4 regions of the Streptomyces sp. JN8 genome follow, and region 2 is predicted to be linked to each of the others. Evidence: riboswitches for the same ligand, from Rfam matches in the RefSeq annotation. Region 2 holds a riboswitch; each other region holds the start of a gene.
The links. A riboswitch is a leader RNA that binds a small molecule or an ion and turns the genes downstream of it on or off. The one in region 2 is predicted to bind cobalamin.
Positions count from the first base shown of each region.

Region 1: it holds a riboswitch for cobalamin, as region 2 does, so the genes downstream of both, ACY0MR_RS00870 (ABC transporter substrate-binding protein) here and ACY0MR_RS12960 (ribonucleoside-diphosphate reductase subunit alpha) in region 2, are expected to answer to the same signal.
Region 3: it holds a riboswitch for cobalamin, as region 2 does, so the genes downstream of both, ACY0MR_RS32350 (energy-coupling factor ABC transporter permease) here and ACY0MR_RS12960 (ribonucleoside-diphosphate reductase subunit alpha) in region 2, are expected to answer to the same signal.
Region 4: it holds a riboswitch for cobalamin, as region 2 does, so the genes downstream of both, metE (5-methyltetrahydropteroyltriglutamate--homocysteine S-methyltransferase) here and ACY0MR_RS12960 (ribonucleoside-diphosphate reductase subunit alpha) in region 2, are expected to answer to the same signal.

Region 1 covers NZ_CM147852.1:171,162-178,565, forward strand. The annotation lists gene ACY0MR_RS00840 (formylglycine-generating enzyme family protein) at 1-563, shown strand, start outside; gene ACY0MR_RS00845 (MmcQ/YjbR family DNA-binding protein) at 612-1,031, opposite strand; gene ACY0MR_RS00850 (Gfo/Idh/MocA family protein) at 1,314-2,756, shown strand; gene ACY0MR_RS00855 (NEW3 domain-containing protein) at 2,795-3,784, shown strand; gene ACY0MR_RS00860 (methyltransferase domain-containing protein) at 3,913-4,605, opposite strand; gene ACY0MR_RS00865 (UBP-type zinc finger domain-containing protein) at 5,025-5,318, shown strand; cobalamin riboswitch at 6,090-6,293, shown strand; gene ACY0MR_RS00870 (ABC transporter substrate-binding protein) at 6,360-7,400, shown strand.
Region 2 covers NZ_CM147852.1:3,032,382-3,039,785, reverse strand. The annotation lists gene ACY0MR_RS12965 (ribonucleotide-diphosphate reductase subunit beta) at 1-822, opposite strand, end outside; gene ACY0MR_RS12960 (ribonucleoside-diphosphate reductase subunit alpha) at 822-3,200, opposite strand; cobalamin riboswitch at 3,333-3,464, opposite strand; gene ACY0MR_RS12955 (GNAT family N-acetyltransferase) at 3,520-4,020, opposite strand; gene mctP (monocarboxylate uptake permease MctP) at 4,142-5,767, opposite strand; gene ACY0MR_RS12945 (DUF3311 domain-containing protein) at 5,764-6,018, opposite strand; gene ACY0MR_RS12940 (LuxR C-terminal-related transcriptional regulator) at 6,183-7,166, opposite strand; gene ACY0MR_RS12935 (MMPL family transporter) at 7,258-7,404, opposite strand, start outside.
Region 3 covers NZ_CM147852.1:7,319,011-7,326,414, forward strand. The annotation lists gene ACY0MR_RS32335 (energy-coupling factor ABC transporter ATP-binding protein) at 148-1,005, opposite strand; gene cbiQ (cobalt ECF transporter T component CbiQ) at 1,002-1,751, opposite strand; gene ACY0MR_RS32345 (energy-coupling factor ABC transporter substrate-binding protein) at 1,758-2,249, opposite strand; gene ACY0MR_RS32350 (energy-coupling factor ABC transporter permease) at 2,246-2,944, opposite strand; cobalamin riboswitch at 2,974-3,180, opposite strand; gene ACY0MR_RS32355 (PTS-dependent dihydroxyacetone kinase phosphotransferase subunit DhaM) at 3,289-3,744, opposite strand; gene dhaL (dihydroxyacetone kinase subunit DhaL) at 3,831-4,469, opposite strand; gene dhaK (dihydroxyacetone kinase subunit DhaK) at 4,496-5,488, opposite strand; gene ACY0MR_RS32370 (hypothetical protein) at 6,065-7,404, shown strand, end outside.
Region 4 covers NZ_CM147852.1:718,988-726,391, forward strand. The annotation lists gene ACY0MR_RS03195 (helix-turn-helix domain-containing protein) at 1-751, opposite strand, end outside; gene ACY0MR_RS03200 (M64 family metallopeptidase) at 890-2,239, shown strand; cobalamin riboswitch at 2,394-2,620, shown strand; gene metE (5-methyltetrahydropteroyltriglutamate--homocysteine S-methyltransferase) at 2,789-5,113, shown strand; gene ACY0MR_RS03210 (enoyl-CoA hydratase) at 5,376-6,161, opposite strand; gene mmsB (3-hydroxyisobutyrate dehydrogenase) at 6,158-7,078, opposite strand; gene ACY0MR_RS03220 (enoyl-CoA hydratase/isomerase family protein) at 7,075-7,404, opposite strand, start outside.

The sequences.
Region 1 (7,404 bases), 2.9 Mb from region 2:
GCGCGGAGGCGCGGGAGCGCGCCGAGCCGGTGCCCGGTGCGGACTGGTGGCTGGCGGTGCCGGGCGCCTGGCACGGGGAGCCGGAGGGGCCCGGCTCCCGTTCCGACGACCGGCTCGACCACCCCGTCACCCATGTCTCCTGGAACGACGCCCAGGCCTACTGCGCCTGGTCCGGCAGCCGTCTGCCCTCCGAGGTGGAGTGGGAGTACGCCGCGCGCGGCGGTCTCGACCAGGCTCGTCACCCCTGGGGCGACGAGCCGCCGACTCCGGACCGTGTCGTGATATTCCGCGGGGAGTTCCCGGACCGCCCCGCCGCGAGGGTCGGCACGGCGCCCGTACGGTCGCTCGCGCCCAACGGCCACGGCCTGCACCACGCCGTCGGCAACGTCTGGGAGTGGACGGCCGGAGCCTTCGCGGCCGGCTCCCCCTCCAAGGCCCTCCGGGGCGGTTCGCACCTGTGCCACGCCTCCTACTGCAACCGCTACCGCTGCTCGGCCAGGACCGCCAACACTCCGGAATCGTCGACGGGCCACATCGGCTTCCGGGTGGCGGCGGACGCGTAGGCCGACGTCGGCCCGAGGCTGGAACCCGCCAGAGTCCGCGCCGCCGGGTCAGTCGAGCGGGGGCGGGTTCGGTACGCGGGCGGCGAGGAACTTCGGGGCCATGCCGCAGTAGCTGTCGGTGACCAGTTCGGCGATCTCGGTCCAGTCGGTGTGGTCGCCGAGGACGGCGACGACGACGTTCGGGCCCCAGTCGGCGCGGAAGTACGGGAATCCCGGGGCGGTCAGGCCGAGGAGGTCGTCGTCGGGCACCCGGAAGGTCATCACGACCGGTTCCCGCCCCTCGGTGGCGTACGGCGCGTAGACCGGGGAGCGCTCCACGTCCGGCGCGTAGACGTGCGCGAACGTCCTGGCCCGGATCCGCCAGCGCACCCCGATCCACGCCGGCTCCTCGTGGGACTCGGGCATCTGCCGGCAGATGGACCGGAGCCTGTTCAGGATCTCCGGCGGCACGTCTCCAGGACTCGACATACGGCGACCCTAACGGCCCCTTCCTCGTCCGTGCCGGCCGCCCTGCCGCAGGTCTTCGCCGCCGCGCCCGCCGCCCGTGCCACCTGCCCGTTCGTCCCCGCCGATGCGCCGGGGCGGACGGGTCCCTTGCGGGCGGCTGCACCCACGCGCGGCCACGATGCTCGTTCTTGTTCGTAAGGAGGCCCTAACGAGCATCTATTGACATGCCCGCGTTACCCCCGCCAGAGTCTTGGGCGTCAGTGATGCCGATCACTCACCGATACGGACGAGGAGCGTCTCCGCATGCCTCACATCCCCGCAGTCTCACGCCGCTTGGTCTTGGGAGGAGCTCTGGCGACCGGGGCGGTCGCAGCCGGTGTCGGGGGCGCCCAGGCCTCCCCGGTGGCGCAGGCGGCCGGCGCCGTGCCGGCGTCCGTGCCGAAGCGCAGGCCCGGGCAGAAGTCCATGATCGATGTGCCGTACGACGCGCACCGGACCGTCCGCGTCGGTGTCATCGGCCTGGGCAACCGGGGCTCGGGCATGGCCGAGGGCTGGTCCGTCGTCCCCGGTTGTACGGTCACCGCCGTCTGTGACATCAGGGCCGATCGCGCCAAGCGCACCGCGGACCGGCTCGTCGCGACCGGCAAGCCGCGCCCCGCGGAGTACGGCGGTTCGGACGAGTCCTTCGCGCAGATGCTGAAGCGCGACGACATCGACCTCGTCTACATCGCCACCCCGTGGGAGTTCCACTACCGGCAGGGCAAGGCCGCGATGTCGGCGGGCAAGCACGTCATCGTGGAACTGCCCATCGCCACCGAGCTCGACGAGTTGTGGGACCTCGTCGACACCTCGGAGCGCACGCGCCGCCATCTCATGCTGGCCGAGAACTGCAGCTACGGCCGCAACGAGCTCGCGATGCTGAAGATGGCGCACGAGGGCCTGTTCGGCGAGATCACGAACGGCCACGGCGGCTATCTGCACGACCTGCGTGAGCTGCTCTTCTCGGACACGTACTACACCGATTCCTGGCGCCGCCTCTGGCACACCCGCAGCACCGCGTCCTTCTACGCCATGCACGGGCTGGCTCCGATTGCCGCCGCCATGGACATCAACCGCGGCGACCGGATGACGGTGCTGCGGGCCACCGCCACCGCGCCGAGGGGCCTCGCCGACTACCGCGAGCGCTTCGTCCCCCGGTCCCACCCCTCGTGGCGGGAGACGTACGTCAACGGCGACCTCGTCACCTGCCTGATCGACACCGCCAAGGGGCGGGTCATCCGCGCCGAGCACGACGTCAGCTCGCCGCGCCCCTACAGCCGCATCAACACCCTCGCGGGCAGCCGCGGCATCTTCGAGGACTACGCGGGCGTCATGGCGACGAGCGGCGGGCGCATCTACGTCGAACCCGACCACGGCGGTCACTCCTGGCGTGCCGCCGACGCCTACCGCAAGGAGTTCGACCACTGGCTGTGGAAGAAGATCGGTGACGACGCGGCGAACAACGGCGGTCACGGCGGCATGGACTACGTCCTGCAGTGGCGCACCGTGCAGCTGATGCGGGCCGGGCTCGTCCCGGACATCGACGTCTACGACTCGGCCGCCTGGTGCTCCCCCGTGCCGCTGAGCGTCAAGTCCCTGGCCGCGGGCGGCCGTCCGGTCGAGATCCCCGACTTCACCCGGGGCTCCTGGGTCAACCTGCGGATGGGCCTGGACTCGCGCGCCTCCGACATGCCTCCGGTCGGCTGACCATCCCGCTTCCCGCACTCTCGCGAAGGAGACAGACCGTGCGACCAGTCCGAGTGATCAGCCTGCTCAGAGCCGGGGCCGCCGCGGCGGCGATACTTCTCGTCCCCACGCCGGTCCTCGCGGCCGCACCGGCGCCCGCCGCGGCGAGGACGGAGGTGGCCGTCTCACCGGTCGACCTCCAGGGGCCCGCCATCTCGGCGGTGAAGGTGACCGTCAAGAACGCGGGGCCCGACCGCATGCGGTCCCTCAAGGTGTCCTTCGCCGGGCCGGTGGGCTGGTCGGTGCAGCCGGCCGAACGCACCGTGAGCGGCGCCCTGTCCGCCGGCCAGTCCGTCGTCACCGAGTTCAGGATCCAAGTTCCGGAGCAGCGACCGGGGTTCACGATCCGAACGTTCACCGCTGCCGCGACGTACCAGGGCGGTGACGGTGCCGGGTCCGCCACCGGCACGCTGTCCCAGCGCTCGGGCGAGCCGCTGGCCGATCTCAAGGCCGCCTACAACGGGGTCGCCGTCACCGACGAGTCGGACACCGCGCCCGGCGACTACGACGGCGAGGGCAACAGCTTCTCCGCTCAGAAGCTCGCGGCCGTCGGCCTGACCCGCGGCGCGTCCGTGAGCGCGCTGGGCGCGAAGCTGACCTGGCCGGACGTGCCGAGCGGTACGAAGGACAACGTGGCGAGTGCCGGACAGGCGGTCACGCTGAACGGGCAGGGCAGCCGGCTCGTCTTCCTCGGGTCGGGCGTCGGAAGCGGTGCGACGGGAACGGCCACCGTGTACTACCGGGACGGGACCTCCGCCAAGGGTTCGTTCGGCTTCCCCAACTGGTCCTTCTCCCCCGCCGATGCGCACGGCGCGACGCTGGTCGCGTCGTCCGACGGCCGGAACCGCCCGAGCGGGTACGGGAACGCCGGCATCGCCTACCGCGTGTTCGCCCACTCCATCCCCCTCGACGCGGCCAAGCAGGTCGACTTCGTCGTCCTGCCGGACAACAGCGGCATCCATGTCTTCGACATGGCCATCGCCCCTTGACGCCCCTCGCGTGACCACGCTCCGCGGCAGCCGCCCCCGGGCCTTTCGGTCCGGGGGCGGTCGGCGTCCGGCGGGCGGCCCTCCGGCCCCGCCGGCCCGGACGTCCGCGGTCTCCGGGCGGGTACGCGCTACCGCGGCTCCCGTACGACGGCGAAGAGCGCGCGCTCCGCGGGCAGGCCGTCCGCGTCGAAGGCGCGATGGCGGCCCAGGTGCTCGACGCGCGCTCCCGCGCAGCTCTCCCGCAGGTACTCCGTGAGCCAGGCGTCGGGTGTGGGCGTCATAGGGGGAAGGCCGAAGGAGTCGGGCATCTCGGCTTCGCCGGTGTCGAAGAACAGCACCTTGTCGGTGCGGTCCCAGAGGCCTCGAAGCAGCTGCGTGGCGGTTTCGAGGCCGAGCTCCTTGACCAGGTGGTGCCAGAGGGACAGCAGGAGGGTGCAGTCGGTGGTCGGCAGGAGGCCGAGGGTGTCGGTGCGCAACTCCAAGGCCATCACCGCGACGTTGTCCAGGCGGTTGCGCCGTACGGCCGTCGTCGTGGTCCGCACGAACCTCGGATCCGCTTCCAGCGCGACCACGAGAATGCCGAGCCCGGCGAGTTTGATCGGGAAGTAGCCGGCGTTCGAGCCGATGTCCTTGGCCGTCCTCACTCCCAGGCGTGCGACGACCGGCTCCATCGCCGTCCAGCGGGACCTGCTGCCGGCCGCGCGCCGGGCCTTCCGCACCGGCAGGCCCGGAACCGGCTGGTACAGGCCCTCGGGCAGGACGTCGAGGCGCAGGCGGATCAGATCGATGGTGTCGTTGAGCCGGCGGCACGCGCGCGGCATCAGCCGGAGCGCAGCGACCTGTTGGTGGAGACGAATCAGGCGGGTGGAAGCCTGGGATTCGTTCAGTCCGTCCACGGGTTACCCCTGTCGGCTGCCGAGCCGTCGCCGCTGTCGCGTCGGCTTCCGAGGTCCGGCGCTCTTCGTGCCCGGACCTCGCACTGTCCCCGCCACCGGCACACGTCACCTGTGTGCCCTGCAGGCACTCATCGCCCAGTTTAGACGAATGTGTACATACAACGCATCGTGTGCACGCCGACCGGCGAGACGCGGCCCCGCGACGGCTCACGGGTGGGGACCGCGGGGCCGGGGCGGCTCGGCAGGGCTTCCTCCCTCGGGTGCGGGAGAATCGGGCGATGGACCGATCCGACGATGACGCACGACCCGACCGGCATCGCGACACACCCCGGCCTTCCTGGGCCGTGGCGTACGACGGGGGCCGCCCGGAGGGCGGGCGCGCCTGCGGCCATGCCGCGACCCTCCCCGTCGCGCCGGATCAGCCGGCCGATGCCTGCGCCGAGTGCCTTTCCTCGGGTGGGAGTTGGCGGCGGCTGCTCTGGTGCGCGACGTGCGGACACGTCGGTTGCTGTGACAGCTCGCCGGGGCGGCACGCGTACCGGCATCACGACAGGACCGGGCACCCGGTCGCGCTGACTCTGTCCGCGGACGAGGACTGGGCCTGGTGCTACGAGGACGAGGTCTACCTCGTCCGGTGAGCCGCCTGCGGACGGGAGCCGGGCGGGCGGGCGTGGCGTCCTCGGACGGCCGTACCCCGCCGCGTACGCCCGGGCGAGCCGGGGGGGGCCGCCCCGGCGCGATGCCGGTCGCCGAGGCGGCGCGAGCCGTCAGAAAGCCGGCCCCGGTGCCGGTACGGGCCCGGGCAGGGGCCCCGGGTTCGGGCCGGGCTCCGGGCGCGGATCGCCGGGCTGCGGGTCCGGACCGGGCTGCGGAGGAGCCGGGGGTACCGGGTCGGGCCCGCCGGGCGTGGGCACCGGGCCGGGGACCGGACCCGGCTGCGGGCCGGGACCTGGGCCGGGGGCCGGGGTGGGGTTCGGGGGCACCGGATCGGGCGGCGGAGTGCCCAGTTCCGTCGTCCCCGCGTGCCAGGGCTCGCGACCGGGGTCCGGCGGTGGCCCCGCCGGGCCGGGAGGGACGGGACGCGTGGGGGGCGCCAGTTCCGGATCCGACGGGTCCGGCAGATTCGGACGGCCGGTCCGTACGTCGCTTCCCATGATCACACCGCCTTACCGGGTAGGGAGGGATGCTGTTCTCCTCCCCCACTCGGCTGCCCGGAGAGATCCCGCTCATGCGCCCGCGAGGACAGGTGCACCCGGGCGGCGGCACGGGCGTGCGCAGGTACGCCCTCCGTTCGGCGACTGCCGGTTCGAGATCGAAAGGCCGGCCGTCCGCGGGCGAGAGCGGCGGCCGGACGGCCCTCAGCCGGCCTTCCCTCCGGCGGGCGGCTTGCCGGGTCCAAGATCGCCCTGTGGTAGTTTGCCCGGGCCAGTCGTACCCCTGTACGTATCGACACGGTATGTGCGCGGGTCAGGGAATCCGGTGGGAATCCGGAGCTGACGCGCAGCGGTGAGGGTGACGGGCGGAGCAGCGGCCACTGGGTCCCGACGGGCCCGGGAAGGCGTTCCGTCCGGACGACCCCGAGTCCGAAGACCTGCTGGCGCCCCGGACGGCGTGCCGTCGTCCGGGAAGCACCGTACGACAGGCTCCGCGCATGAGCCCTGACGCAGAGGACTCCTCCTGTGCCCCTCGCCCACCGTTCCCGTGCCGCCGTGCTGCTCGTGGCCGCTGCCGCCCTCGTCTCCGGCTGCGGCGACACCACCGGGGCGGCCAAGCCCGAGGCGAAGCAGGCGGGGCCCGGCCATCCGGTCCGTCTGGACAACTGCGGACAGCGGGTCGAGCTCGACCACGTCCCCCGCCGGGCCGTCGCCCTGGACCAGGGATCGGCCGAGATCCTGCTCTCCCTCGGTCTCGCCGACCGCATGGTGGGCACCGCCACCTGGACCGATCCGGTCCTCGGCGGGCTGGAGAAGGCGAACGCGACCGTGCCCCGGCTCGCCGACCGCTACCCCTCCTTCGAGAAGGTCCTCGACGTCGAACCGGACTTCGTCAGCGCGTCCTTCCTGTACACCCTCGGCAAGGGCGGCGTGGCCCCGCGGGAGCGGTTCACGAAGCTCGGCGTGCCCACCTACCTCTCCCCCGGCGACTGCGTCGGCAAGGACAACGGCGGCGGTGGCGACGGTGTGCGGACGAGGCCACTGACCATGGACACCGTGTACGGCGAGATCCGGGACCTCGCCCGCGTCTTCGGCGTGCCGGAGCGCGGGGAGAAGCTCATCGGCGAGCTCCGCGCCCGGGTCGGGAAGGCCACGGCCGGCGCGGACTTCGGCGACGCGTCCGTCCTCTACTGGTTCTCCGACTCCCAGGGACCGTACATGGCCGGCTGCTGCGGCGCTCCCGGCATCGTCAGCGGGGCGCTCGGCGTGAGGAACGTCTTCGACGACACGAAGGAGGAGTGGCCGCAGATCAACTGGGAGACCGTCGCCGACCGCGATCCCGACGTGCTGGTGATCGCCGATCTGACCCGCAGGGCGCAGTCGGCGGAGAGCGCCGCGAAGAAGATCGAGTTCCTGGAGTCCCACGCGGTCACCCGCAACATGACGGCGGTGCGGAACAAGCGGTACGTGATCCTCAGCGGTCAGGCCATGAACCCCACCATCCGCACGGTCGAGGGCATCGAGAAGGTCTCCGCCGCGCTCAAGACGTACGGTCTCGCGAAGTGACCCG
Region 2 (7,404 bases):
CGACTCGGTGTTCATGCCGGGCAGGCCGTCGCCGCACAGGTCGCGGCCGAACTGGAGCTCCGCCTCGACGGCCTCCTTCAGCATGTCCGTGACCTGCTGCTGGAGCGCGTCGTCGAAGAGCTCGGGCTCCTCCTTGCGGACGGTGTCCACGACCTCGAAGGCGAAGTTCATGTGCATCGTCTCGTCACGGAACACCCAGTTGGTGCCGGTCGCGAGGCCGTGGAGCAGACCGCGGGACCGGAACCAGTACACGTAGGCGAAGGCGCCGTAGAAGAACAGGCCCTCGATGCACGCGGCGAAGCAGATCAGGTTGAGCAGGAAGCGGCGGCGGTCGGCGGCCGTCTCCAGGCGCTCGATCTTCTCGACCGAGTCCATCCACTTGAAGCAGAACTGGGCCTTCTCGCGGATGGAGGGGATCTCCTCGACCGCGTCGAACGCTGCGGCGCGGTCGTCCGGGTCGGGCAGGTAGGTGTCGAGCAGCGTCAGGTAGAACTGGACGTGCACGGCCTCCTCGAACAGCTGGCGCGACAGGTACAGGCGCGCCTCCGGGGAGTTGATGTGCTTGTAGAGCGTCAGCACCAGGTTGTTCGAGACGATCGAGTCGCCGGTCGCGAAGAACGCGACCAGGCGGCCGATCATGTGCTGCTCGGCCGGCGTGAGCTTGGCGAGGTCGGCGACGTCCGAGTGGAGGTCGACCTCCTCCACGGTCCAGGTGTTCTTGATCGCGTCCCGGTAGCGCTCGTAGAAGTCCGGGTAGCGCATCGGACGGAGGGTCAGCTCGAAGCCCGGGTCGAGGAGGTTCTTCTTCTCGTTGGTGCTCATTACTGGCAGGCCTCGCAGGACTCGGGGTTCTCAAGGGAGCAGGCGAGGGCGTCCGCGTCGGGAGTCGCCTGCTGGACGGGGATGGTGGCGGCGGCCGGCGTCGCGGCCTGGGCGGCGCGGGCGATCCGGGTCGCCGGACGGGAGCGCAGGTAGTACGTCGTCTTCAGACCCTGCTTCCAGGCGTACGCGTACATCGACGACAGCTTGCCGATGGTCGGCGTCTCCAGGAACAGGTTCAGCGACTGCGACTGGTCCAGGAACGGGGTCCGGGCGGCGGCCATGTCGATGAGACCGCGCTGCGGGATCTCCCAGGCCGTGCGGTACAGCTCGCGCACCTCGGCCGGGACCCAGGTGAAGCCGGCCACCGAGCCGTTGGAGTCGCGCAGCGCCTCACGGGTCTGCGCGTCCCACACGCCGAGCTTCTTCAGCTCGTCGACGAGGTACGAGTTGACCTGGAGGAACTCGCCGGACAGCGTCTCGCGCTTGAAGAGGTTGGAGACCTGGGGCTCGATGCACTCGTAGACGCCGGCGATCGAGGCGATCGTCGCGGTCGGCGCGATGGCGAGGAGCAGGCTGTTGCGCATGCCGGTGACGGCGATCCGCTCGCGCAGCGCGGCCCAGCGCTCGGGCCAGTTGAGCTCCACGTCGTAGTGGTCGGGGTGCAGCACGCCGCGGGCGGTGCGGGTCTGCTCCCAGGCGGGGACGGGGCCGTTGCGCTCGGCGAGGTCGGCGGAGGCCTCGTAGGCGGCGAGCATGATGCGCTCGGCGATCCGGGTGGACAGTGCGCGTGCCTCGGCCGAGTCGAACGGCAGCTTCAGCTGGAAGAAGACGTCCTGGAGGCCCATGGCGCCCAGGCCGACCGGACGCCAGCGGGCGTTGGAGCGGCCCGCCTGCTCGGTCGGGTAGAAGTTGATGTCGACGACCCGGTCGAGGAAGGTGACGGCCGTGCGGACGGTGGCGTCGAGGCGCTCCCAGTCGATGTCCCCGCCGGTCACGAAGGACCCGAGGTTGACCGAGCCGAGGTTGCAGACGGCCGTCTCGCCGTCGTTCGTGACCTCGATGATCTCGGTGCAGAGGTTCGAGGAGTGGACGACGGTGCCCGGCTCGGCCGTCTGGTTGGCGGTCCGGTTCGAGGCGTCCTTGAAGGTCATCCAGCCGTTGCCGGTCTGGGCCAGGGTCCGCATCATCCGGCCGTACAGGTCGCGGGCCGGCATCGTCTTGCGGGCCAGGCCGGCGGCCTCGGCCTTGCGGTAGGCGGCGTCGAACTCCTCGCCCCACAGGTCGACCAGCTCGGGCACGTCCGCCGGGGAGAACAGCGACCACTCGCCGTCGGCGTTGACCCGGCGCATGAACTCGTCCGGGATCCAGTGCGCGAGGTTGAGGTTGTGCGTGCGGCGCTGGTCCTCGCCGGTGTTGTCGCGGAGCTCCAGGAACTCCTCGATGTCCGCGTGCCAGGTCTCCAGGTAGACGGCGGCGGCGCCCTTGCGGCGGCCGCCCTGGTTCACCGCGGCGACGGAGGCGTCGAGGGTCTTCAGGAACGGGACGATGCCGTTGGAGTGCCCGTTGGTGCCGCGGATCAGCGAACCGCGGGCCCGGATGCGGGAGTAGGAGAGGCCGATGCCGCCGGCGTGCTTCGAGAGGCGCGCGACCTGGTGGTAGCGGTCGTAGATGGAGTCCAGCTCGTCCTGGGGGGAGTCCAGGAGGTAGCAGGAGGACATCTGCGGGTGGCGGGTGCCGGAGTTGAAGAGCGTGGGGGAGGACGGCAGGTAGTCGAGCCGGCTCATCAGGCCGTAGAGGGCGGCGACCTCGTCGAGCGCGCGGACGCTGTCGTCCTCGGCGAGGCCGCAGGCCACGCGGAGCATGAAGTGCTGGGGGGTCTCGATCACCTTGCGGGTGATCGGGTGGCGCAGCAGGTAGCGCGAGTAGAGGGTGCGCAGGCCGAAGTAGCCGAAGCGGTCGTCGCCGGCCGCGTCGATCGTCGAGTCGAGCCGGTCCGCGTGCTGCGCCACGAACTCCGCGGTGCGGTCGGCGATCAGGCCCTCGCGGTGGCCGACGGCGACGGAGGCCGAGAAGGAGAACGAGCCCTGGCTCGCGGCCTCGTCGGCGATGGTGATGGTCAGGAGCCGGGCGGCGAGCCGGGAGTACGCCGGGTCCTCGGCGATCAGACCCGCGGCCGCCTCGGTGGCCAGCTCGCGCAGTTCCGCCTCGTCCGCGGCGGCGCTGCGGCCGCGGAGCGCGGCGGCGGCGACCCTGCCGGGGTCGGTGTCGGGGAGGTCGGCGGTGAGGTCGGTCAGGGTCCGCAGCAGCACGGTCCCGGGGCCGTCGCTCTCGACCGCGGAAGCCTCGGCGGAAGCCGGATCGGCAGGCGCGATGGTCACGTGGGGGCTCTCCCTCGCTCGGCTCGGGGCCGCGGCGGGGGGAGGAGGGCACGCGGGGGTCCGGACGCCGGACGCGCTGTGTCCACCGGCCCACTCCGCGAGGCCCGGAAGTCATCGGCACCCGGAACGATCGGACCGGGTGCGCTGCCGGCAGGTCCTCGGACTCACCTCGTCCGAACACGTCGTATCCGTACGAAGCACACCGTTGCGGGACAGTTCCGGATTCGCGCCGGATTCCCCTGCGTCGACAGCGAGCACGAGCATACATGTGGGGGGCTCCGCTTGCGGAACCCCCCACATGTTGTGTCGCGCCGGGGAGTCAGAACTCCAGGGCGTAGGTGCGCAGAGAGTGATCGGGGATCGGTTCCCAGTCCCGGTGGGGCGTGCGGACGAAGCCCAGGCGCTCGTAGATCCGGTGCGCGGAGACCATCGTGGCGTCCGTGGACAACACGATGCGGCGGCACCCCGGGAGGGCCTGCGCCCGCTCGATGCAGGCCCGTACGAGGGCCTCCCCGACGCCCCGGCCGCGGGCCTCCCGGGAGACCACGAGCATCCGGAACTCGGCCTCGCCGTCCACGGCGATGTCCGCCCACGGGGTGTTGCCGGTGGCGAAGGTCACCCCGCCGAGCAGCCGGTCGTCGGCGTCCTCGGCGAGCAGCACCTCGCTCTCCCGGGCCCGCCGGGCCGTGTCCCGGAGCACGTGCAGATACGAGTCCTCCGCCCCGTACTTCAGCAGCCCGTCGCTCAGATAGGTCCCCGCGGTGAGCTCACCCAGCGCCTCGTAGTCCTCGGGCCGTACCGCCCTGATCGTGAAGTCCATGAGGGCAGTGTGCCTCCGGCGGGCCGACCGGCGTCAGGGCGGTCCACGGGACGGGCCGCCCCGCCTCCGGGGAGGCGGGGCGGCCCGTGGGTGCCGCGACGGCCGGGGTCCGGCCGGGCGGTCAGTGGGTCTCGGCTCCCACCTTCGGGAGCTTCGTGTCGACCCCGCGGTCGCCCGCGTCGGCCGTGTAGTCCTCCGGGGAGGTCTCGTCGACGCCCTCGGGGGCCTTCACGGCCTTGAGGACGAAGGTCAGGACGACCGTGACGAGGACGTTGAGGAGGAAGGCGGTGAGACCGATGTAGCCGATCTCGCCGATGCCCGGGATCTCGGCGGAGGAGCCGCCGAAGTGCTTCTGGGTCGGGCTGGCGACCCCGTACGCGGCGACCGTGCCGTAGACCATGCCGACGGCCCAGCCGCCGAGCAGCGCCCAGCGGTGGAACCAGCGGGTGAACAGGCCGCCGACGAGGGCCGGGAAGGTCTGCAGGATCCAGATGCCGCCGAGCAGCTGGAAGTTGATCGCGACCGTCTTGTCCATGGTGAGGACGAAGGCGAGGGCGCCGACCTTCACGAGGAGCGAGACCAGCTTGGAGACCTTGGTCTCCTGGGCCGGGGTCGCGTCCGGCTTGATGAAGTCCTTGTAGATGTTCCTCGTGAAGAGGTTGGCCGCGGCGATCGACATGATCGCCGCCGGGACGAGCGCGCCGATGCCGATGGCGGCGAACGCGACGCCCGCGAACCAGTCGGGGAACATCGTCTCGAACAGCTGCGGGATGGCGAGCTGGCCGTTCTTCACCTGGATGCCGGCGGCGATCGCCATGAAGCCGAGCAGCGCGAGCAGACCCAGCATCAGCGAGTACAGCGGCAGGATCGTGGTGTTGCGGCGGATGACCTCGCGGCTCCGGGACGACAGGGTCGCCGTGATGGAGTGCGGGTACATGAAGAGCGCGAGCGCCGAGCCGAGCGCCAGGGTCGCGTAGGTCCACTGGCCGGCCTCGCCCGGGACGAGCGAGCCCCGCGGCTTGTCGGTCGCCGGGTTGACCTGCGCGTAGGCCTCGCCCGCCTTGGCGAAGATCTCGTCGAAGCCGCCCAGCTTGATCGGGATGTAGATGATCGCCACCGCGATGACGATGTAGATCAGGGTGTCCTTGACGAAGGCGATGAGCGCCGGGGCGCGCAGACCCGAGGAGTAGGTGTAGGCCGCGAGGACGCCGAAGGCGATGAGCAGCGGCAGGTCCTTGATGAACCAGTGGGTGTTCTCGCCGCCGCCGACGCCCATCACGTCCAGGACGGCCTGGATGCCGACGAGCTGGAGCGCGATGTACGGCATGGTGGCGAGGATGCCGGTCACCGCCACCGCGAGGGACAGGCCCTTGGAGCCGAAGCGGCCGCGCACGAAGTCCGAGGTGGTGACGTACCCGTGCTTGTGCGAGACGGACCAGAGCCGCGGCAGGAAGGTGAAGATCAGCGGGTAGACCAGGATCGTGTACGGCACGGCGAAGAAGCCGGCCGCGCCCGCCGCGTAGATGGCCGCCGGGACGGCGACGAAGGTGTACGCGGTGTAGAGGTCGCCGCCGAGCAGGAACCAGGTCACCCAGGTGCCGAACGACCGGCCGCCCAGGCCCCACTCGTCGAGGCTGTGCTCGTTCTCGGCCTTGCGCCAGCGCGCGGCCAGGAAGCCCATGACCGTGACGGCCAGGAAGAAGAAGATGAAGACGGCGAGTGCGACGCCGTTCACGCCGTCCTTCATCGCGCGTCACCGCCCTTGCGGCCGCGCTGGTCCAGCTGCCAGAGCTTGTACGCCACCATGGTGAGCGCGGTGGACACCAGCACCCAGAGCATCTGGTACCAGTAGAAGAACGGGATGCCCGCGAAGAGCGGTTCGACCTTCGCGTACGAGCCCACCCAGAGCATCGCCACGAACGGCGCGAACAGACAGAGCGCGATCACCACCCTCAGGGGCGTGATGGTGGGTTGTTTCCGTTGTGTCGCTTCTGACATGGCGATTCCGGTCCCCTCACTGATCACCTCGGTAATGCTGGGGAAATCTAGGGGACGGTTCCGCTGCACGGAACCCCTGTCCGCATAACGGATGGGACTCCGTCAGCTGTGCGTGTGGGAGCGGTCCCCCGGCACGGGGCGGGACGGGGGTCAGGCGACAGGCCCTAGAGCCAGCCCTCCTTGGCGGCCCGCACGCCCGCCTCGAACCGGCTGCGCGCGCCGAGCCGGTTCATCAGTTCGGAGCTCATCCGGCGCACGGTCCGCAGCGACACCCCGAGCCGCCGGGCGGCGATGTCGTCGGTGCAGCCGATGCCGAGCAGCATGAGCAACTCCCGCTCCTGCGGCGAGAGGTCGTGCGCGTCGCGGCGCGGGCTCTCGCCGAACGGCGTGCCCGCGTCCCACAGCCGGTCGAAGAGCACCAGGAGCGCGTGTACCAGGCCGGGGCTGCGGACCTCCAGGGCGCCCGCCCGCCCGTCCTCGGGATCCACCGGGACCAGCGCGGCCTCCCGGTCGACGATCACCATGAGCATCGGCACCACGGGCACCGTCCGCGCCTCGCCGCCGAGGTCGCAGTACCAGCGCACGTACTCGACGGTCGGCGGGTCGTTGCGGAAGCTCTCCTGGTAGATCGAGCGGATCCGCACACCGCGTTCCAGGGCGAGTTGGTCGAGCGGCTGGCTCGCGTCCATGGTGTCGGGGAGCTGCGCCCCGCCGGGGAGCAGCGAGAGGCACTCGGTCCTGGCGTTCGCGGCCAGGTCCTCCAGGCGCTCCCGGACGTTGTCGAGGCCGGTGATGCGGTCCACCAGGTCGTGCCGCACGCCCGGTTCGGCGTGGTCGGCGTACGAGGCGAGGATGCCGGCCACGGCCCGGCCGGCCTGCTCGACCTGGCGCTTCCGCTTGCTCAGCTCGGCCTCGGCCCGGGACAGCAGGAAGGAGAAGCCGACGTCCGGATGGAAGGGTTCGACCTCGCCGGACGAGTCGTCCATCAGGACCAGCTTGAGGTCCGCGAGGCAGGCGAGCGCCTCGCGGACCTCGGGCTCGGGGCGGCCCAGCTGGGCCGCCATCTCCGCCACGTCGAACTCGGGTCGCTCCAGCAGCAAGCGGTAGACGGCCTCCGTCGACTCCTTTATGCCGAGCGCCTCCAGCATCCCCTGTCTCCCCCTCGTCACGTTCCGTACCGCGACCGCCCCGCATTCGTGATCGCGGTCGTCGATGCTAAGCGGGAGAACCCGTCTAGGTCTAGACCAATTGGAGTGAACTCCGGGATGTGGGACGGGCCGGGACCGCGGGCGGGGTGCGGCGGCGTCCGGCCGCCGCGTCGAGCACCGCCGCCATCGCGAACCCCGACACCAGCAGCGCCAGTTCGACCTGCGGACCGATCCCGAC
Region 3 (7,404 bases), 4.3 Mb from region 2:
ACCGGACCGGACCGGACCGGACCGGACCGGACCGGGGCGGGGCGCCGGGCGGGTACGCAGCGCCTGGCGGGCGCCCTGTCGAGCACGGGGCGGTGCCCGGCCCCGGGATTCCGGCCGCGGCGGGCGCGTGACGCCGCGGCCCCCGGCCTACTCCGTCCCGCGCGACGCCGCCGCCCCGAGCCAGGCGTCCAGTTCCTCCGGGGTGCGCGGCTCGGCCGCCCCCTCCGGAAGCAGCCCGTGGCCGCGGAGCAGCCGGGCCACCGCCGTGCCCCAGGGGCGGCGCAGCCGGGCCGCGGCGAGCAGCACGTCGTCCGCGAGGAGCTCCGCGACCGGTCCGGTCCGCAGCCCCGACGGGGCGAGCACCGCCGCCTCGTCCGCCCAGCGCAGCGCCAGGTCCACGTCGTGCGTGGCCATCAGCACCGTCGTGCCGCCCTCCCGCAGCCGCCCGAGCGCGTCGAGCAGCCGCTCCTGCCCGTGCGGGTCGAGGCCCGCCGTCGGCTCGTCCATGATCAGGACGCGCGGCCGCATCGCGACCGCGCCCGCGATCGCCGCCCGCTTGCGCTGCCCGTACGACAGCAGATGCGTCGGCCGGTCCGCGAGCGCCGTGATGTCCAGCGCCGCCAGGGCCTCACGGACCCGCCGCCGCACCTCGTCCTCCGGCAGCCCCAGGTTCGTCGGACCGAACGACACGTCCTGTTCCACGGACGCGGCGAACAGCTGGTCGTCGGGGTCCTGCACCACCAGCTGGACGGTGGTCCGCAGCCGGGTCAGCCCCTTCCGGTCGTACGCCACCTCCGCCCCGTCCAGACGCAGGGTCCCGCTCGCACACCGTAGGCCGCCGCTGAGCAGGCGCAGCAGGGTCGTCTTGCCGCTGCCGTTGCGGCCGAGCAGGGCCACCGCGCGCCCCTCCGCCACGGCGAAGTCCACACCGGTCAGCACCGGAGGCCCGTCCTCGTAGGCGAAGCCGGCCTTCACCAGTTCCACGACAGGGGTCGGAGACGTCATGGAAGGAGCCTTTCCAGTACGAGGGTGGCGGCGACGAGACCGGCGAGCAGGCCGCCCGTCGCGGCGAGGAACGGGCGGGAGACCGCGCGGGTGGGCACCAGGACCCGCAGGGTCCCGTCGTATCCGCGTCCGGCGAGGCCCGACTGCAGGCGCTGGGCGCGGTCGAAGGCCCGCACGAACGCGGTGGCACCGAGGCCCGCGAGCGAACGCCAGGTCGCGGCCCGCGTGGTGTGCCCGAGCCGGGCCGCCTGGGCCTCCCGGATCCTGGTCATCGCGTCGAGCAGCAGGAAGACGATCCGGTACATCACCAGCGCCACGTCCACCACCGGCGCCGGCACCCCCGCGCGTACCAGCCGGGGGAGGACGTCGGACACCGGTGTCGTGAAGGCGAAGAGGAGCACGCCGAGCGACGCCGAGGCCGTCCGCAGCAGCAACTCGCCCGCGTGCACCGGACCGTCGGGAGCGAGGGCGACGAACCCGCGGGAGCCGCCCACCTCGAAGAGCAGCGGAACCGCGCCGGTGACGCAGAACCCGAGCGGGATGCGGAACGCCCGCCACAGCGCCCGGCCCGGCACACCGGCCGGACCGAGCAGCACCGCGAGCGTGGCCGCCGCCACGAGCAGCGCGCCCGGCCACGGCGGCAGGCCGACCGCGCACAGGGTGAGACCGAAGCCGAGGAACGCCTTCTCGGCGGGATGGCGGCGGCGCCAGCGACTGCTGTGCGCCGCCGCGTCGATCGGCAGCATCCGCGGTTACGCGCCCGGTCCGCGGCCGGATCCTCCACCGGCGGCCGGCCCTCCGCCGGTACCGCTCTCGGCCGCCGTCGTGGCGGCCCGGGAGGCTCCGGCGGCTCCGGGTGCGCCGGCCCCGGGCAGGTCGGCCGCACCGGCCCCGGCCCCGTCGGCCCCGTCGGCCACGTCGGTTCCGGACCCCTCCGCGACGACTCGCGCCGCCCCCTGCCGACGGCCGCGGCGCAGGCCGAAGTAGTACGCCAGGACGCCGGCGCCGAGGGCGGCCTGCAGGGCGAACAGCGCGGACTCGATCTCCCCGGACGGGGGTTCGTACAGCGGGCTGAACCACGGTTCGTAGTCCGGCCGCAGCTCCGTGATCGCGGTCTCGGCCTCCGCGTCCGCCCCGACGAAGGGCTCCTCCTTGTGGTCGCCGAGCCCCAGGGCGAGCGGCAGCACCGCGAGCGCGGCGACGACGAGCAGCAGCAGGGTGTTGATCTTCGCGTTCCGGCTCATCGCGCGGCCGCCTCCTCGCGTCGCTCCGACGTGCGCCCGGCGAGGACGCCGAGCCGGACCAGGTCGCCCTTGCTGGACTGGGTGAGCAGGCGCATCACCAGCACGGTGAGCAGGCCCTCGCTCACGGCGAGCGGGATCTGCGTCACGGCGAAGATCCCGCCGAACTTGGCGAGCGCGCCGGGGATGCCGCTGCCCGGGTCCGGGAAGGCGAGCGCCAGCTGGACGCTGGTCACACAGTAGGTCGACAGGTCGGCGACGAACGCGCCGAAGAACACGGCGACCATCAGCGGCGCGCCGAACCGGCGCAGCAGCACGTAGGCGCCGTAGCCCGCCCACGGCCCGACGATCGCCATCGAGAAGACGTTCGCGCCGAGCGTGGTCAGGCCGCCGTGGGCGAGCAGCAGGGCCTGGAACAGCAGGGTGATGGTCCCCAGGACCGCCATGATCGGCGGCCTGAACAGGATCGCTCCCAGACCCGTACCGGTCGGATGGGAGCAGCTGCCGGTCACCGAGGGCAACTTGAGTGCCGACAGGACGAACGTGAAGGCGCCGGCGGCGCCGAGCAGCAGCGTGGACTCCGGGTTGGACCGCACCTCGCGGGTCAGCGCGCGGACCCCGTGGACGACGAACGGCGCGGACGCGACGCCCCAGGCGGCCGCGTGCACAGGGGGTAGGTACCCCTCGGCTATATGCATGGTTGGGAGACCCTCTCCAGCACCTCGTGGATGGACAACGCACCCTGGCCGGTCTCCTGGCTGACGGTCATTCCGTCCGACTCCGCCTTCCCACACCACGACGGTCTCCCGACGTGGTCCAGTGGCTTCCCCGAGGGCGTTCCCCGCGGGGGTGGAGCCGGACCTCCCGATCACAGTGGCGAGGGCCGCACCGGTACTGCACCGGTTTCCCGTACACCAAGGCCCTGCGACATTAGTGCGTTGACCTGCTGGATCACAACACGGCCGGTACCGGGCGCGGCCCCGCGCTCACTCCCCGCAGTCGGCCCGGGCGGCACCGGACGACCGCGGGGGCGCTCCCTCCGTCAGTCCTTGCGGTACGCGTACGCCTCCGCAGCGGCGGCCGCCACGGCGTCCAGGTCCCCGCCGGCGCCGGCGGTGACGTAGGCGGCGACCGCCCCCTCGACGAACGGCGCGTCCACGAGCCGGGCGCCCTCGGGCAGTTCGTCGCCCTCGGCGAGGAGGGCCTTCACGGTCAGCACCGCACTCCCCAGATCGACGAGGAGCGCCACCCCCGCGCCGCGGTCGGCGGCCTTCGCCGCCTCGGAGATCAGCTCGGAACTCGTCCCGAGACCGCCGTCGGGGGTCCCGCCGGCCGGCACGATCGGGGCGAGGTCGCCGCCCCCGGCGAGCCCGCGGGCCAGCTCGGCGACGGAGGCCGCGACGGCCGCGCTGTGCGACACGAGCACGATGCCGACCGGGCGGCCGCGGCCCGTGCCGCCGGTCCCGCTCACGTCACGCACACCGTCGGTACGACTCACGCCACCCACACCGTCCGTCCCGCTCCCGCCGCTCGTCCCTCCGGTGCTGTTCCCGCCGCTCATGCCTCCGGTTCCGCTCCCGCCGCTCATGCCGTCCCCTCGGCGGCAGGCCGCTCCTCGCCGCGGGCGACCTCGTCGAGGGCGGCGAAGAGCAGCGCCGAGGACGTGGCCCCCGGATCCTGATGCCCCACCGACCGCTCGCCCAGATAGCTGGCCCTGCCCTTGCGCGCCCGCAGGGGTACGGTCGCCAGGGCGCCCTCCGCGGCGGCCGCGCGCGCGGCGCCGAACGAATCGCGCAGCCCGTCCACCGCCGGCGTGAGCGCGTCGAGCATCGTCTTGTCGCCGACCTGCGCCCCGCCGAGCTGGGACACGGCGGTCACTCCCGTACCGAGCGCCTCCGCCAGCTGCTCCCGGGTGACGCGCGGGTCGTCCCCGAGGGTCTTGCCGGTACGGCGGAGGAGCGTGCCGTACAGCGGTCCCGAGGCGCCGCCCACGGTGGAGATCAGCTGCCGGCCGGCGGCGGTGAGGGCCGCGCCCGGCGTCGCGGGCGGGTCCTCGCCCAGGGCGGTGGTCACGGCGGCGAAACCGCGCCGCAGGTTGGCGCCGTGGTCGGCGTCGCCGATGGCCGAGTCGAGCTCGGTGAGCCGGTCCGCCTCCCGGTCCACGGACTCGGCCACGGCGGCCAGCCAGCGCACGAGGAAGGCGGCGTCGAAGGTCTGCGTCATGTCGGGCTCCTGTCCCCTCGTCCGTCTCACCGGCCCCAGCGCAGCGCGGGCGTCGCCACGGGGGCGTCCCAGAGGCGCAGGAGCTCCTCGTCCACCTCGCACAGGGTGACCGAGCAGCCGGCCATGTCGAGCGAGGTCACGTAGTTGCCGACGAGGGTCCGGGCGACCGGCACCCCGCGTTCGCCCAGGACGCGCTGGACCTCGGCGTTGAACCCGTACAGCTCCAGGAGCGGGGTCGCGCCCATGCCGTTGACGAGGGCGATGACGGGGCCCGAGGGGCGGAGGTCCTCGACGACGGCGTCGACGGCGAAGTCGGCGATCTCCCGGGAGGTCATCATCGGGCGCCGCTCGCGACCGGGTTCGCCGTGGATCCCGACGCCCAACTCCAGCTCGCCCTCGGGGAGGTCGAAGGTGGGGCTGCCCTTGGCGGGGGTCGTGCAGGCGCCGAGGGCGACCCCGAAGGAGCGGGAGCGCTCGTTGACCCGGCGTGCGATCGCCTCCACGCGCTCCAGGGGAGCGCCCTCCTCGGCGGCGGCTCCCGCGATCTTCTCGACGAAGAGGGTGGCGCCGGTCCCGCGCCGCCCGGCCGTGTACAGACTGTCCGTGACGGCGACGTCGTCGTCGACCAGGACCTTGGCGACCTGGATGCCCTCGTCCTCGGCGAGCTCGGCCGCCATCTCGAAGTTGAGCACGTCACCGGTGTAGTTCTTGACCACGAACAGCACACCGGCTCCGCTGTCGACGGCGGCGGCGGCCCGCACCATCTGGTCGGGCACGGGGGAGGTGAACACCTCGCCGGGACAGGCGGCGGCCAGCATGCCGGGCCCCACGAACCCCCCGTGCAACGGCTCGTGCCCGGAGCCCCCGCCGGACACCAGCGCGACCTTCCCGTCCAGGGGCGCGTCCCGCCGCACCACGACCCGCCGCTCCACGTCGACGGTGAGCTCGGGATGAGCGGCGGCCATCCCCCGCAGCGCGTCGGCGACGACGGTCTCGGGGACGTTGATGAGCATCCTCACGGGTACCTCCTGGTGGGACTGGCAGGTATGTGACTGAGCAGGCTTCCCGCAGGCCAGGGTAGTTGGAGTGGCTCGGTGAACGTCGGGTTCTCCGCCGACAGGCCTCGTGCGGTGGACCGGGCTCACCTGCGAACGGCCGGATGGCCGGCGTCCGTTTGGGGAGGCATGCTCGAAGCGCAGGTCACGGACGAGCCGGCAGGCGATGCAGTCGTCGCCGTGGACTCCCCGGCGAGGACTGCCCGAACTGCTTCTCGGTCCAGGAGCACGTCCGCTGGTAGAGCGGCACCCGGAACTGCTGCGCCCTCCCCTGTACGAGATCGGCGCGCATCGTTTCCCTCGCCGGCATCGCGGTCCCCCCTCGGCCACTGCTTCGTCGGTGGGGTCGACCCTGTGGCCCCCGCCGGGGAGGTGCGGTGCTCGGCCCCCGCCCGGCACGGCGGGTGTTCCCCGGCAGGGTGGAAACCGGCCACGCTATATCCCGCGTTGATCGTTTGCCTATCCCCGTGCCCTTTCATCGAGTCCGGGGGCGTGCAGCCCCGCGACACCGCCAGTGATCCAGGGGACAGGAGCCGACGCATGCGTCCGCGATGGAGTGACGACGACAGGCCTCACGAGGAGGCCGCGCCACGGGGCGCCGCGGACGGCGACGCCCACGGCGAACCGCCGGCCAGGGGGGCGGGGTCCGGACCGGTGCCGGACGGGCGGCTGCTGCTCGCCGCCGAGGACCAGGTGCTCCGGGCGCTCGCCGGGGCCGCGACGCGGGCCGGGTGCCGCGACGTCCGGGCCCGCCGGACGGACGGGGGCGACGCGGAGACGCCCGGCACCACCGAGTGGACGGCGGGGGAGACGCTCGGCGCCGCCGACGCCGTGCTCCACGTCGCGCGGTCGACGGCCGAGTTGGCCGCCACGGCCGACCGGTGCGCCGACGCCGGTGCGTGGCTGGGGCAGGTGCTGGTCCTCGGCGACGAACTGTGGACCGGCCCCCTCGGTCCCGCGGACCGCACCGCGGCGGCCTCGGCCTGGCGGCGCCTGCGCGGTCTTCCGCCGCGGGTCCGGCCGGCCGCGCCGGCGGGGGCCGCGCCGGTCGACCCCGGCGCCGTGCTCGCCCCGGGGCGAGCCGAGTGGATCGCCGACCTGCTCCTGAGCGCCTGGCTGGGCCGCGGCGGCACGGGGGCGGCGGGCACCGGAGCCGCGGCAGGCCATGGATGGCCCGGGGCGGGCGGCGCTGCGGCTCCGGGAGCGGGAGGAACCGGGGCCTCGGACGCGGGGGTCGTCGGGGGGCCGGGGGACGACGGAGGCCCCTACCTCGTACGGACCGACCTGTCGACGTCGTCCGGTGGCCGGCACCCCGTGGTGCCGTTCCCCCGGCCCGGTCGATCGGTCACCCGCGCGGGCACCGAGACGGGGGCGCGGGCCGCGTTCCTCGGGCGGATCGGCGGTCCGGCCGTGGATCCCGCCCGGCTGCTGGAGCGGATCGAGGCGGTCGCGGACGCCAGGACCGGGCTCCTCGGGCCGGTCCCGGAGGCCACGCCGGGGCCGACCGGCCTGTGGGGGTGCGCGGTAGCGGTGCCCGACCCGTTCGGCCCGCCGTCCTCCGACCCGCCGGGCGTCACGGTGTGGGGTCACGGACGGGACGCGCACGGCGCCCGCCTCGCGGCGGTGCTCGACGCGCTCGCCGCGTACGGGGCCCTGGCCGCCGCCCCGGACGCCCGGGGCGGTCGTGAGGTCTGGGGCCTCGACCTCGTCACGGACCGGCTGCGCCGGGTCCGCGCCGCCGAGGCGTCGCCGGCCCCGGCGCCGGGCACGCCGTACCGGCTGCCGACGGGCGTGGCGGCCGGACTCACCTGGGCGGCCGCGGTGGAGGCCGCGCTGACCACGCACTGCGAGGCGCTGGTGGTCCACCGGCTCGCCCAGCC
Region 4 (7,404 bases), 2.3 Mb from region 2:
CCTCGGCGAGGAGGGTGCGGGCGACCTGCCGGTGCATGCCGGCCACCAGGGCCGGGTCGTCGACCTGCGGAGCGAGCGCCAGGGCGAGCTCGGCGGCGTGCGCGGCACGGGCATGGGCGCCCATGTCCATGTAGGGGCCGATCACGGCCGCGTACAGGACGACCAGCGCCTCCGGGTCGGTCAGCCCGCTCGTCCCGAGCTCGTCGATGGTGGATTCGAGGAGGTAGCAGGCGTAGCGCAGTTCTCCGGCCAGGAGGTGGGCGACGGCTCGGCCGCGGATCGCGTGGACGCGGCGGGGCAGCGGCTCGTCGGCGAGGAGTCGCTCGGCGGCCTGGAAGTGATGTCCCGCGTCGCCGAGTTGGCCGGTCTCCAGGGCGCAGTCGCCGAGTCCGAGCAGTGCGTCCGCCCGCTCGGGCACGAGGTCGAGGTGCTCCGCGTCGGTGAGGAGGCGCCGATAGTGGACGGCGGCCTCCTCCGCCGTCCCGGTGGCGAGCCGGCGGCGTGCCTCGACGAGGGCGAGCCGCAGCTCCGTGGCGAGGTGCGCGGGTCTTCCGGTGGCCAGCTCCTCGTACGTCGTGCCGAGCCGGTCCGCGAGGAAGCGCAGGGCGGTCTCCGAGGGTCTGACCCGGCCCGACTCCAGCGTCGACACGTACGCGGGGGTGTACGAGGGTTCGGCCAACTGCCGCTGTGTCAGTCCCCGTCGGGCGCGCAGCTGCTGCACTCGGCGGCCGATCGCGGCCGGTTCGTCCATCAGGGCCCCCAGGTTCGTGAACTGCCCAGTATCCAGGCGCGGCAGGCATTGCGCACGCCCTCGCCCTCCCCCTAGGTTAAGCGACTCGTTGACTGTGGTTACTTTCTTGCTTAACTCGCCTGGCAAGGGGCTGATTTCATGCGTTCAGCACGACGAGCGGTCATGGCGGTCGGAGCGGCCGCCGCCCTCGCGGCCGTGCTCGCCGCCGCACCCGGCAGCGCCGCCGCGGAGCCGCCGGCACCTCGTACGGCCGGGGTCGAGGTCGAGATACCGGGGCCCGAGGACGGCACGCTCGCCGGTTCCGGTCACACGCACGTGCCGCCGGAGGGCCGGGACCGGCCGGCCTCCCGCCTCTCGTCGGCCGAGGTGGCCGCCGACGGCGAGGTGGCCAAGATGGTCGACAACGGCTCCACCGCCGACCGGCTCGACATCGTCGTCGTCGGCGACGGGTACACCGTCTCCGAGCTGCCCCGCTTCCACGCCGACGCCCGGAGGAAGTGGGAGGAGCTGACGGCCGTCGAGCCGTACACCACCTACCGCGGCCTCTTCAACGTGTGGACCGTGGACGCCGTCTCGAACCAGTCCGGGGTGTCCGGCGACCCCTCGCCCGACACCGTCCGCGACACGGCCCTCGGCTCGTACTTCTGGTGCGACGGGATCGAGCGGCTGCTCTGCGTCGACCAGGACAAGGTCGACGGGTACGTCGCGAAGGCGCCGGAGGCAGACCTGGTCCTCGTCCTCTCCCACAGCACCAAGTACGGCGGCGCCGGCTACAACGAGCGCAGCGAGACCCTCGGCTACGAGGGGATCTCGACGGCCTCGGCCGGCAACGAGAAGTCCGGTCAGGTCGCGATCCACGAGACCGGCCACTCCCTGGGCAAGCTCGCCGACGAGTACTTCTACGCCGACTATCCCGGCTACGAGCGGTACGAGGGCCCCGAGCCCGCCGACTCCAACATCACCACCCTCACCGCCGGCGAGCTGGCCGACCGGGGAACCAAGTGGCACCGCTGGCTCGGCGAGCCGTCCCCCGACGGCGGCGTCGTCGGCGCGTACGAAGGCGGCGGCTACTACGCCACCGGGCTGCGGCGCCCCACCGAGGACTCCCTGATGCGGTCCCTCGGCAAGCCCTTCAACCTGCCCGGAGTGGAGGCGATGATCGCCGGCTTCTACCGCGAGGCGCGCATCGCCTCCCCCGTCACGGCCACCGACCGCACGCTGCGCAGGGGCGACACCGTCACGGCCCTGGTGCCCCGGCTGGCGGGGGCGGACGGGCGTCAGCTCACGGTCCGCTGGTACCTGGACGGGCGCGAGGTGAAGCCCCTCGCGGGGCGCACCCGGGTCCGGGTGTCCGACCTGTCCCTGAGGCTGCTCGACCTCCGGAAGCACACCCTGTCCCTCACCGCCGAGGACCGCAGCCCCTCGGTCCGGGACCGCGGCATCGCCCGGACGATGAGGTCCACGGTCAGCTGGACGATCCGGTTCTGACGGAGGACCGGCCGCGCCCGTCCGCCCGCCGACGGTGTCCCGCCGTCGACGGGGGGCCCTCGCCGCCGTCTCCGCACCGGCGCGACTCGGCCACCCGTCTCATTTCAGCGTCCGTATGGTGGACGCGGGCTCGCCCCCGGGTGATCCGGCACCCTAGTCTGGCCGGGCAGCTGGTTCGCCCCGTCCGCCAGGCGGGATGCGTCGTAAGAGGGAACCCGGTGGGAATCCGGGACTGCCCCGCAGCGGTGAGCGGGAACGACCGCCGTCATACGCACTGGGACCGGACAACGGTCCTGGGAAGCGACGGCCAGTAGGTGTCCTCCGGTCAGGCCGGAGAGCGTGCCCGCGAGTCCGAAGACCTGCCCGTTGCCCGCACGCGGACGATTCCGCGCGCGGACATTCCGGTGACCTCGTGGGCGGGTCGGCGTACACAGCGAGCGGCACGCACGGTCTTCTCCCGTGACGTGGTCCGCGCGTCCTGTCGTTCCCTTCGCGCCCGCGTCCCGTCGCCCGGGATGTCTCTGGACACATCTCGCGAAGGAGAGTTCCGTGACAGCGAAGCCCGCAGCCGCGGCCGCACGGGCCACCGTGTACGGCTACCCCCGCCAGGGTGGGAACCGCGAACTGAAGAAGGCCGTCGAGGGCTACTGGAAGGGCCGGGTCACCGCCGACGCCCTCCGGACCACCGCCGCCGACCTGCGCCGTTCGAACTGGCGGCAGCTGGCCGAGGCCGGCATCGACGAGGTGCCGACCGGTGACTTCTCGTACTACGACCACGTCCTGGACACCAGTGTCATGGTCGGCGCCGTCCCCGCGCGCCACCGCGCCGCCGTCGAGGCGGACGCGCTCGACGGCTACTTCGCCATGGCCCGCGGCACGCAGGACGTCGCGCCGCTGGAGATGACCAAGTGGTTCGACACCAACTACCACTACCTGGTCCCCGAGCTCGGCCCCGGCACCGTCTTCAGCGCCGACTCGGCGAAGCAGGTCGCCGAGCTGAAGGAGGCCGTCGCCCTCGGCCTGACCGCCCGCCCGGTCCTCGTCGGACCCGTCACCTACCTGCTGCTCGCCAAGCCCGCACCCGGGGTGGCCGAGGACTTCGACCCGCTCACCCTCCTCGACCGGCTGCTGCCCGTCTACGCGGAGGTCCTCGCCGACCTGCGCGCGGCGGGCGCCGAGTGGGTCCAGCTGGACGAGCCCGCCCTCGTCCAGGACCGCACCCCGGCCGAACTGAACGCCGCCGCCCGCGCCTACCGCGATCTCGGCGCGCTCACCGACCGGCCCAGGCTGCTCGTCGCCTCCTACTTCGACCGCCTCGGCGACGCCCTCAAGGTGCTCGCGGCGGCACCGGTGGACGGGATCGCCCTCGACTTCACCGAGCGCGCCGCCGGCAACCTCGACGACCTCGCGGGCGTCGGCGGACTGCCCGGAAAGCGGCTGGTCGCGGGCGTCGTGAACGGCCGCAACATCTGGATCAACGACTACCAGAAGTCCCTGGCCACCCTCGCGACCCTGCTCGGTCTCGCCGACCGGGTCGACGTTGCCGCGTCCTGCTCGCTCCTGCACGTCCCGCTGGACGCGGACGTCGAGCGCGACATCGACCCGCAGGTCCGGCGCTGGCTCGCCTTCGCCCGGCAGAAGACCACCGAGGTCGTCACGCTCGCCGAGGGCCTGGCGAAGGGCACCGACGCGATCACCGCCGAACTGGCCGCCAACCGCGCCGACCTGGCCTCCCGCGCCGACTCCGCCCTCACCCGCGACCCGGCCGTACGCGCCCGCACCGCCGCGATCACCGACGCGGACGGCCGCCGCTCCCAGCCGTACGCCGAGCGGGCCGCCGCCCAGCGCGCGCACCTCGGTCTGCCGCTGCTGCCCACCACCACCATCGGCTCGTTCCCGCAGACCGACGAACTCCGCGCGGCCCGCGCCGACCTGCGCGCCGGCCGCGTCGACACCGCCGGCTACGAGGAGCGGATCAAGGACGAGATCCGCGAGGTCCTCTCCTTCCAGGAGAAGACCGGCGTCGACGTCCTCGTCCACGGCGAACCCGAACGCAACGACATGGTGCAGTACTTCGCCGAGCAGCTCACCGGGTACGTCGCCACGCGGCACGGCTGGGTCCAGTCGTACGGCACCCGCTACGTCCGGCCCCCGGTCCTGGCCGGGGACATCTCCCGCCCCGAGCCGATGACGGTGCGCTGGACCACGTACGCGCAGGCGCAGACCGCCAAGCCGGTCAAGGGCATGCTGACCGGCCCGGTCACCATGCTCGCCTGGTCCTTCGTCCGCGACGACCAGCCGCTCGGCGACACGGCCCGGCAGGTGGCGCTCGCCCTGCGCGACGAGGTGGACGACCTGGAGGCGGCGGGCACCTCGGTCATCCAGGTCGACGAGCCCGCGCTCCGGGAGACCCTCCCGCTGCGCGCCGCGGACCACGCCGCCTACCTCGACTGGGCGACCGAGTCGTTCCGGCTCTCCACCAGCGGGGTCCGGCCCGGCACCCAGATCCACACCCACATGTGCTACGCCGAGTTCGGCGACGTCGTCCAGGCCATCGACGACCTCGACGCCGACGTCATCAGCCTGGAGGCCGCCCGCTCCCACATGCAGGTCGCCGGTGAACTCGCCGAGCACGGCTACCCGCGCGAGGCCGGTCCCGGTGTCTGGGACATCCACTCCCCCCGCGTCCCCAGCACGCAGGAGGCCGCGGCGCTGCTGCGCAAGGGTCTGGAGGCCATCCCCGCCGAGCGGCTCTGGGTCAACCCCGACTGCGGACTCAAGACCCGCGGCTGGACCGAGACCCGCGCCTCCCTGGAGAACCTCGTCACCGCGGCGCGGCAGGTCAGGAGCGAGCTGAGTACCGACGAGGGCTGACGCCCCGCGGACCCGGGCCGGGCGTCCCGACGTCCGGCCCGGGCGCCCACGACCGGATCCTCACTAGACCGGGGCGCCTGGGCCGTCTGGGTCCGCGAGGTGCGCGCCACGGCGGACGCGGTCAGGCTCGCGCACGCTCTCGTGTCCGCGTCCTGACCGACGTCCGTGTACACGACGTCCGCGGACCCGACGGCCGCGGACCCGACGGCCGCGGACCCGACGGCCGCTTCCCCTCCCGGCGAGGGGCAGCAGCCCGGGCGGGTCAGCGGTGGGTGAAGTCCGGGGCCCGCTTGTCGACGAAGGCCGCCATGCCCTCCTTCTGGTCGGCCGTCGCGAACACCGCGTGGAACAGACGCCGTTCGAAGCGGACGCCCTCGGCGAGCGTGGTCTCGAAGGCGCGGTTGACGGCCTCCTTGGCCATCATGGCGACCGGCTTCGACATGCCCGCCACGGTCTCGGCGACCGCGAGGGCCTCGGAGAGGAGGTCGTCGGCCGGGACGATCCGGGAGACCAGGCCCGCCCGTTCGGCTTCGGCGGCGTCCATCGTCCGTCCCGTCAGGCAGAGTTCCATGGCCTTGGCCTTGCCGACGGCCCGGGTGAGGCGCTGGGACCCGCCGATGCCGGGGATGACGCCGAGCTTGATCTCGGGCTGGCCGAAGACGGCGGTGTCGGAGGCCAGCAGGATGTCGCAGAGCATGGCCAGCTCGCAGCCGCCGCCCAGGGCGTAGCCGGAGACGGCCGCGACGGTGGGGGTGCGCAGTTCGCCCAGCCGGTCCCAGGCGGTGAACCAGTCGGTGAGGTACATGTCCATGTACCCCTGGGGCCGCATCTCCTTGATGTCCGCGCCGGCGGCGAAGGCCTTCGGGGAGCCGGTGATCACGACGCAGCCGATGGCCGGGTCGCGGTCGAGGGCCCGGGTGGCTGCCACGACCTCCTCCATGACCCGGAGGTTCAGGGCGTTGAGCGCCTCGGGCCGGTCGAGGGTGAGCAGTGCGGTGCGGGCACCCGTCCGCTCGACGGTGATCGTCTCGTAGTCGGTCGCGGTCATGCGGTGGTGGTTCCCTTCGGTGCTTCGGCTGCGGTGTCCCGCAGGGCGTGGACGATCCCGGAGAAGTCCTGGGCGGCTCCCGCGCCCTCCGCGAACGCGGCGTACATCTCGGCGGCCCGCAGGCCGAGCCCCGCGTCGATGCCGCCGGCGCGCAGGGCGTTCGCGGCGAGGCCCAGGTCCTTGGCCATGAGCGGGGCGGCGAACCCGGGACGGTAGTCGCGGTTGGCGGGGCTCGCCGGTACGGGGCCGGGGACGGGGCAGTTGGCGGTGAGGGCCCAGCACTGGCCGGACGCGGTGGAGGCGACGTCGTAGAGGGCCTGGTGGGAGAGGCCGAGGCTCTCGCCCAGGACGAAGGCCTCGCTCACCGCGATCATCGAGATGCCGAGGATCATGTTGTTGCAGATCTTGGCGGCCTGACCGGCGCCCGCGCCGCCGCAGTGCACGGCGCGCCTCCCCATGGTCGCGAGCAGCGGTTCGGCCTCGGTGAACTCGGCCTCTCCTCCTCCGGCCATGAAGGTGAGGGTGGCGGCCTCGGCTCCGACGACACCGCCCGACACGGGGGCGTCCAGGGCGCGGTGGCCGGCGGCCGCGGCGGCCTCGTGGGCGGCGCGGGCGTCGGCGACGTCGATGGTGGAGCAGTCGATGAACAGGGTGCCGGGGCGGGCGGCGGCGAGCAGGCCCTCCTCCTGGTAGCAGCCGAGGACATGGCGGCCCGCCGGCAGCATGGTGATCACGACGTCCGCTGCGGCGGCGGCCGCCCGTGCCGAGTCGACGGTCCGCACTCCGGCCGCGGCGGCGGTCGCCAGAGCCTCCGGGGCGAGGTCGAAGCCGAGGACGCGGTGGCCGGCGGCGGCGAGGTGGGCGGCCATGGGGCCGCCCATGTGGCCGAGGCCGACGAAGCCGATGACGGTGGTCACCAGGGCACCTCCTGGAGCGAGTCGGGGGAGGTGAGCCGCAGCTCGCGGTCGGCTCCCAGCGGGGCGAAGTAGCGGGCCACGTCCTCGTCGGTGACGTCCGACGGCCGGGCGGGGGACCAGCGGGGGGTGCGGTCCTTGTCGACGACCTGGGCCCGGATGCCCTCGACCAGGTCGGGCGAGGTCAGCGCCGCGCACGAGACGCGGTACTCCTGCTCCAGGACGCGCTCCAGCGGTCCGAGCCCTCGGGCGCGGCGCAGGGAGGTCAGGGTCACCTTGAGCGCGGTCGGGGACTTGGCGGACAGGGTGGTGGCGGCCTCCTCGGCGGC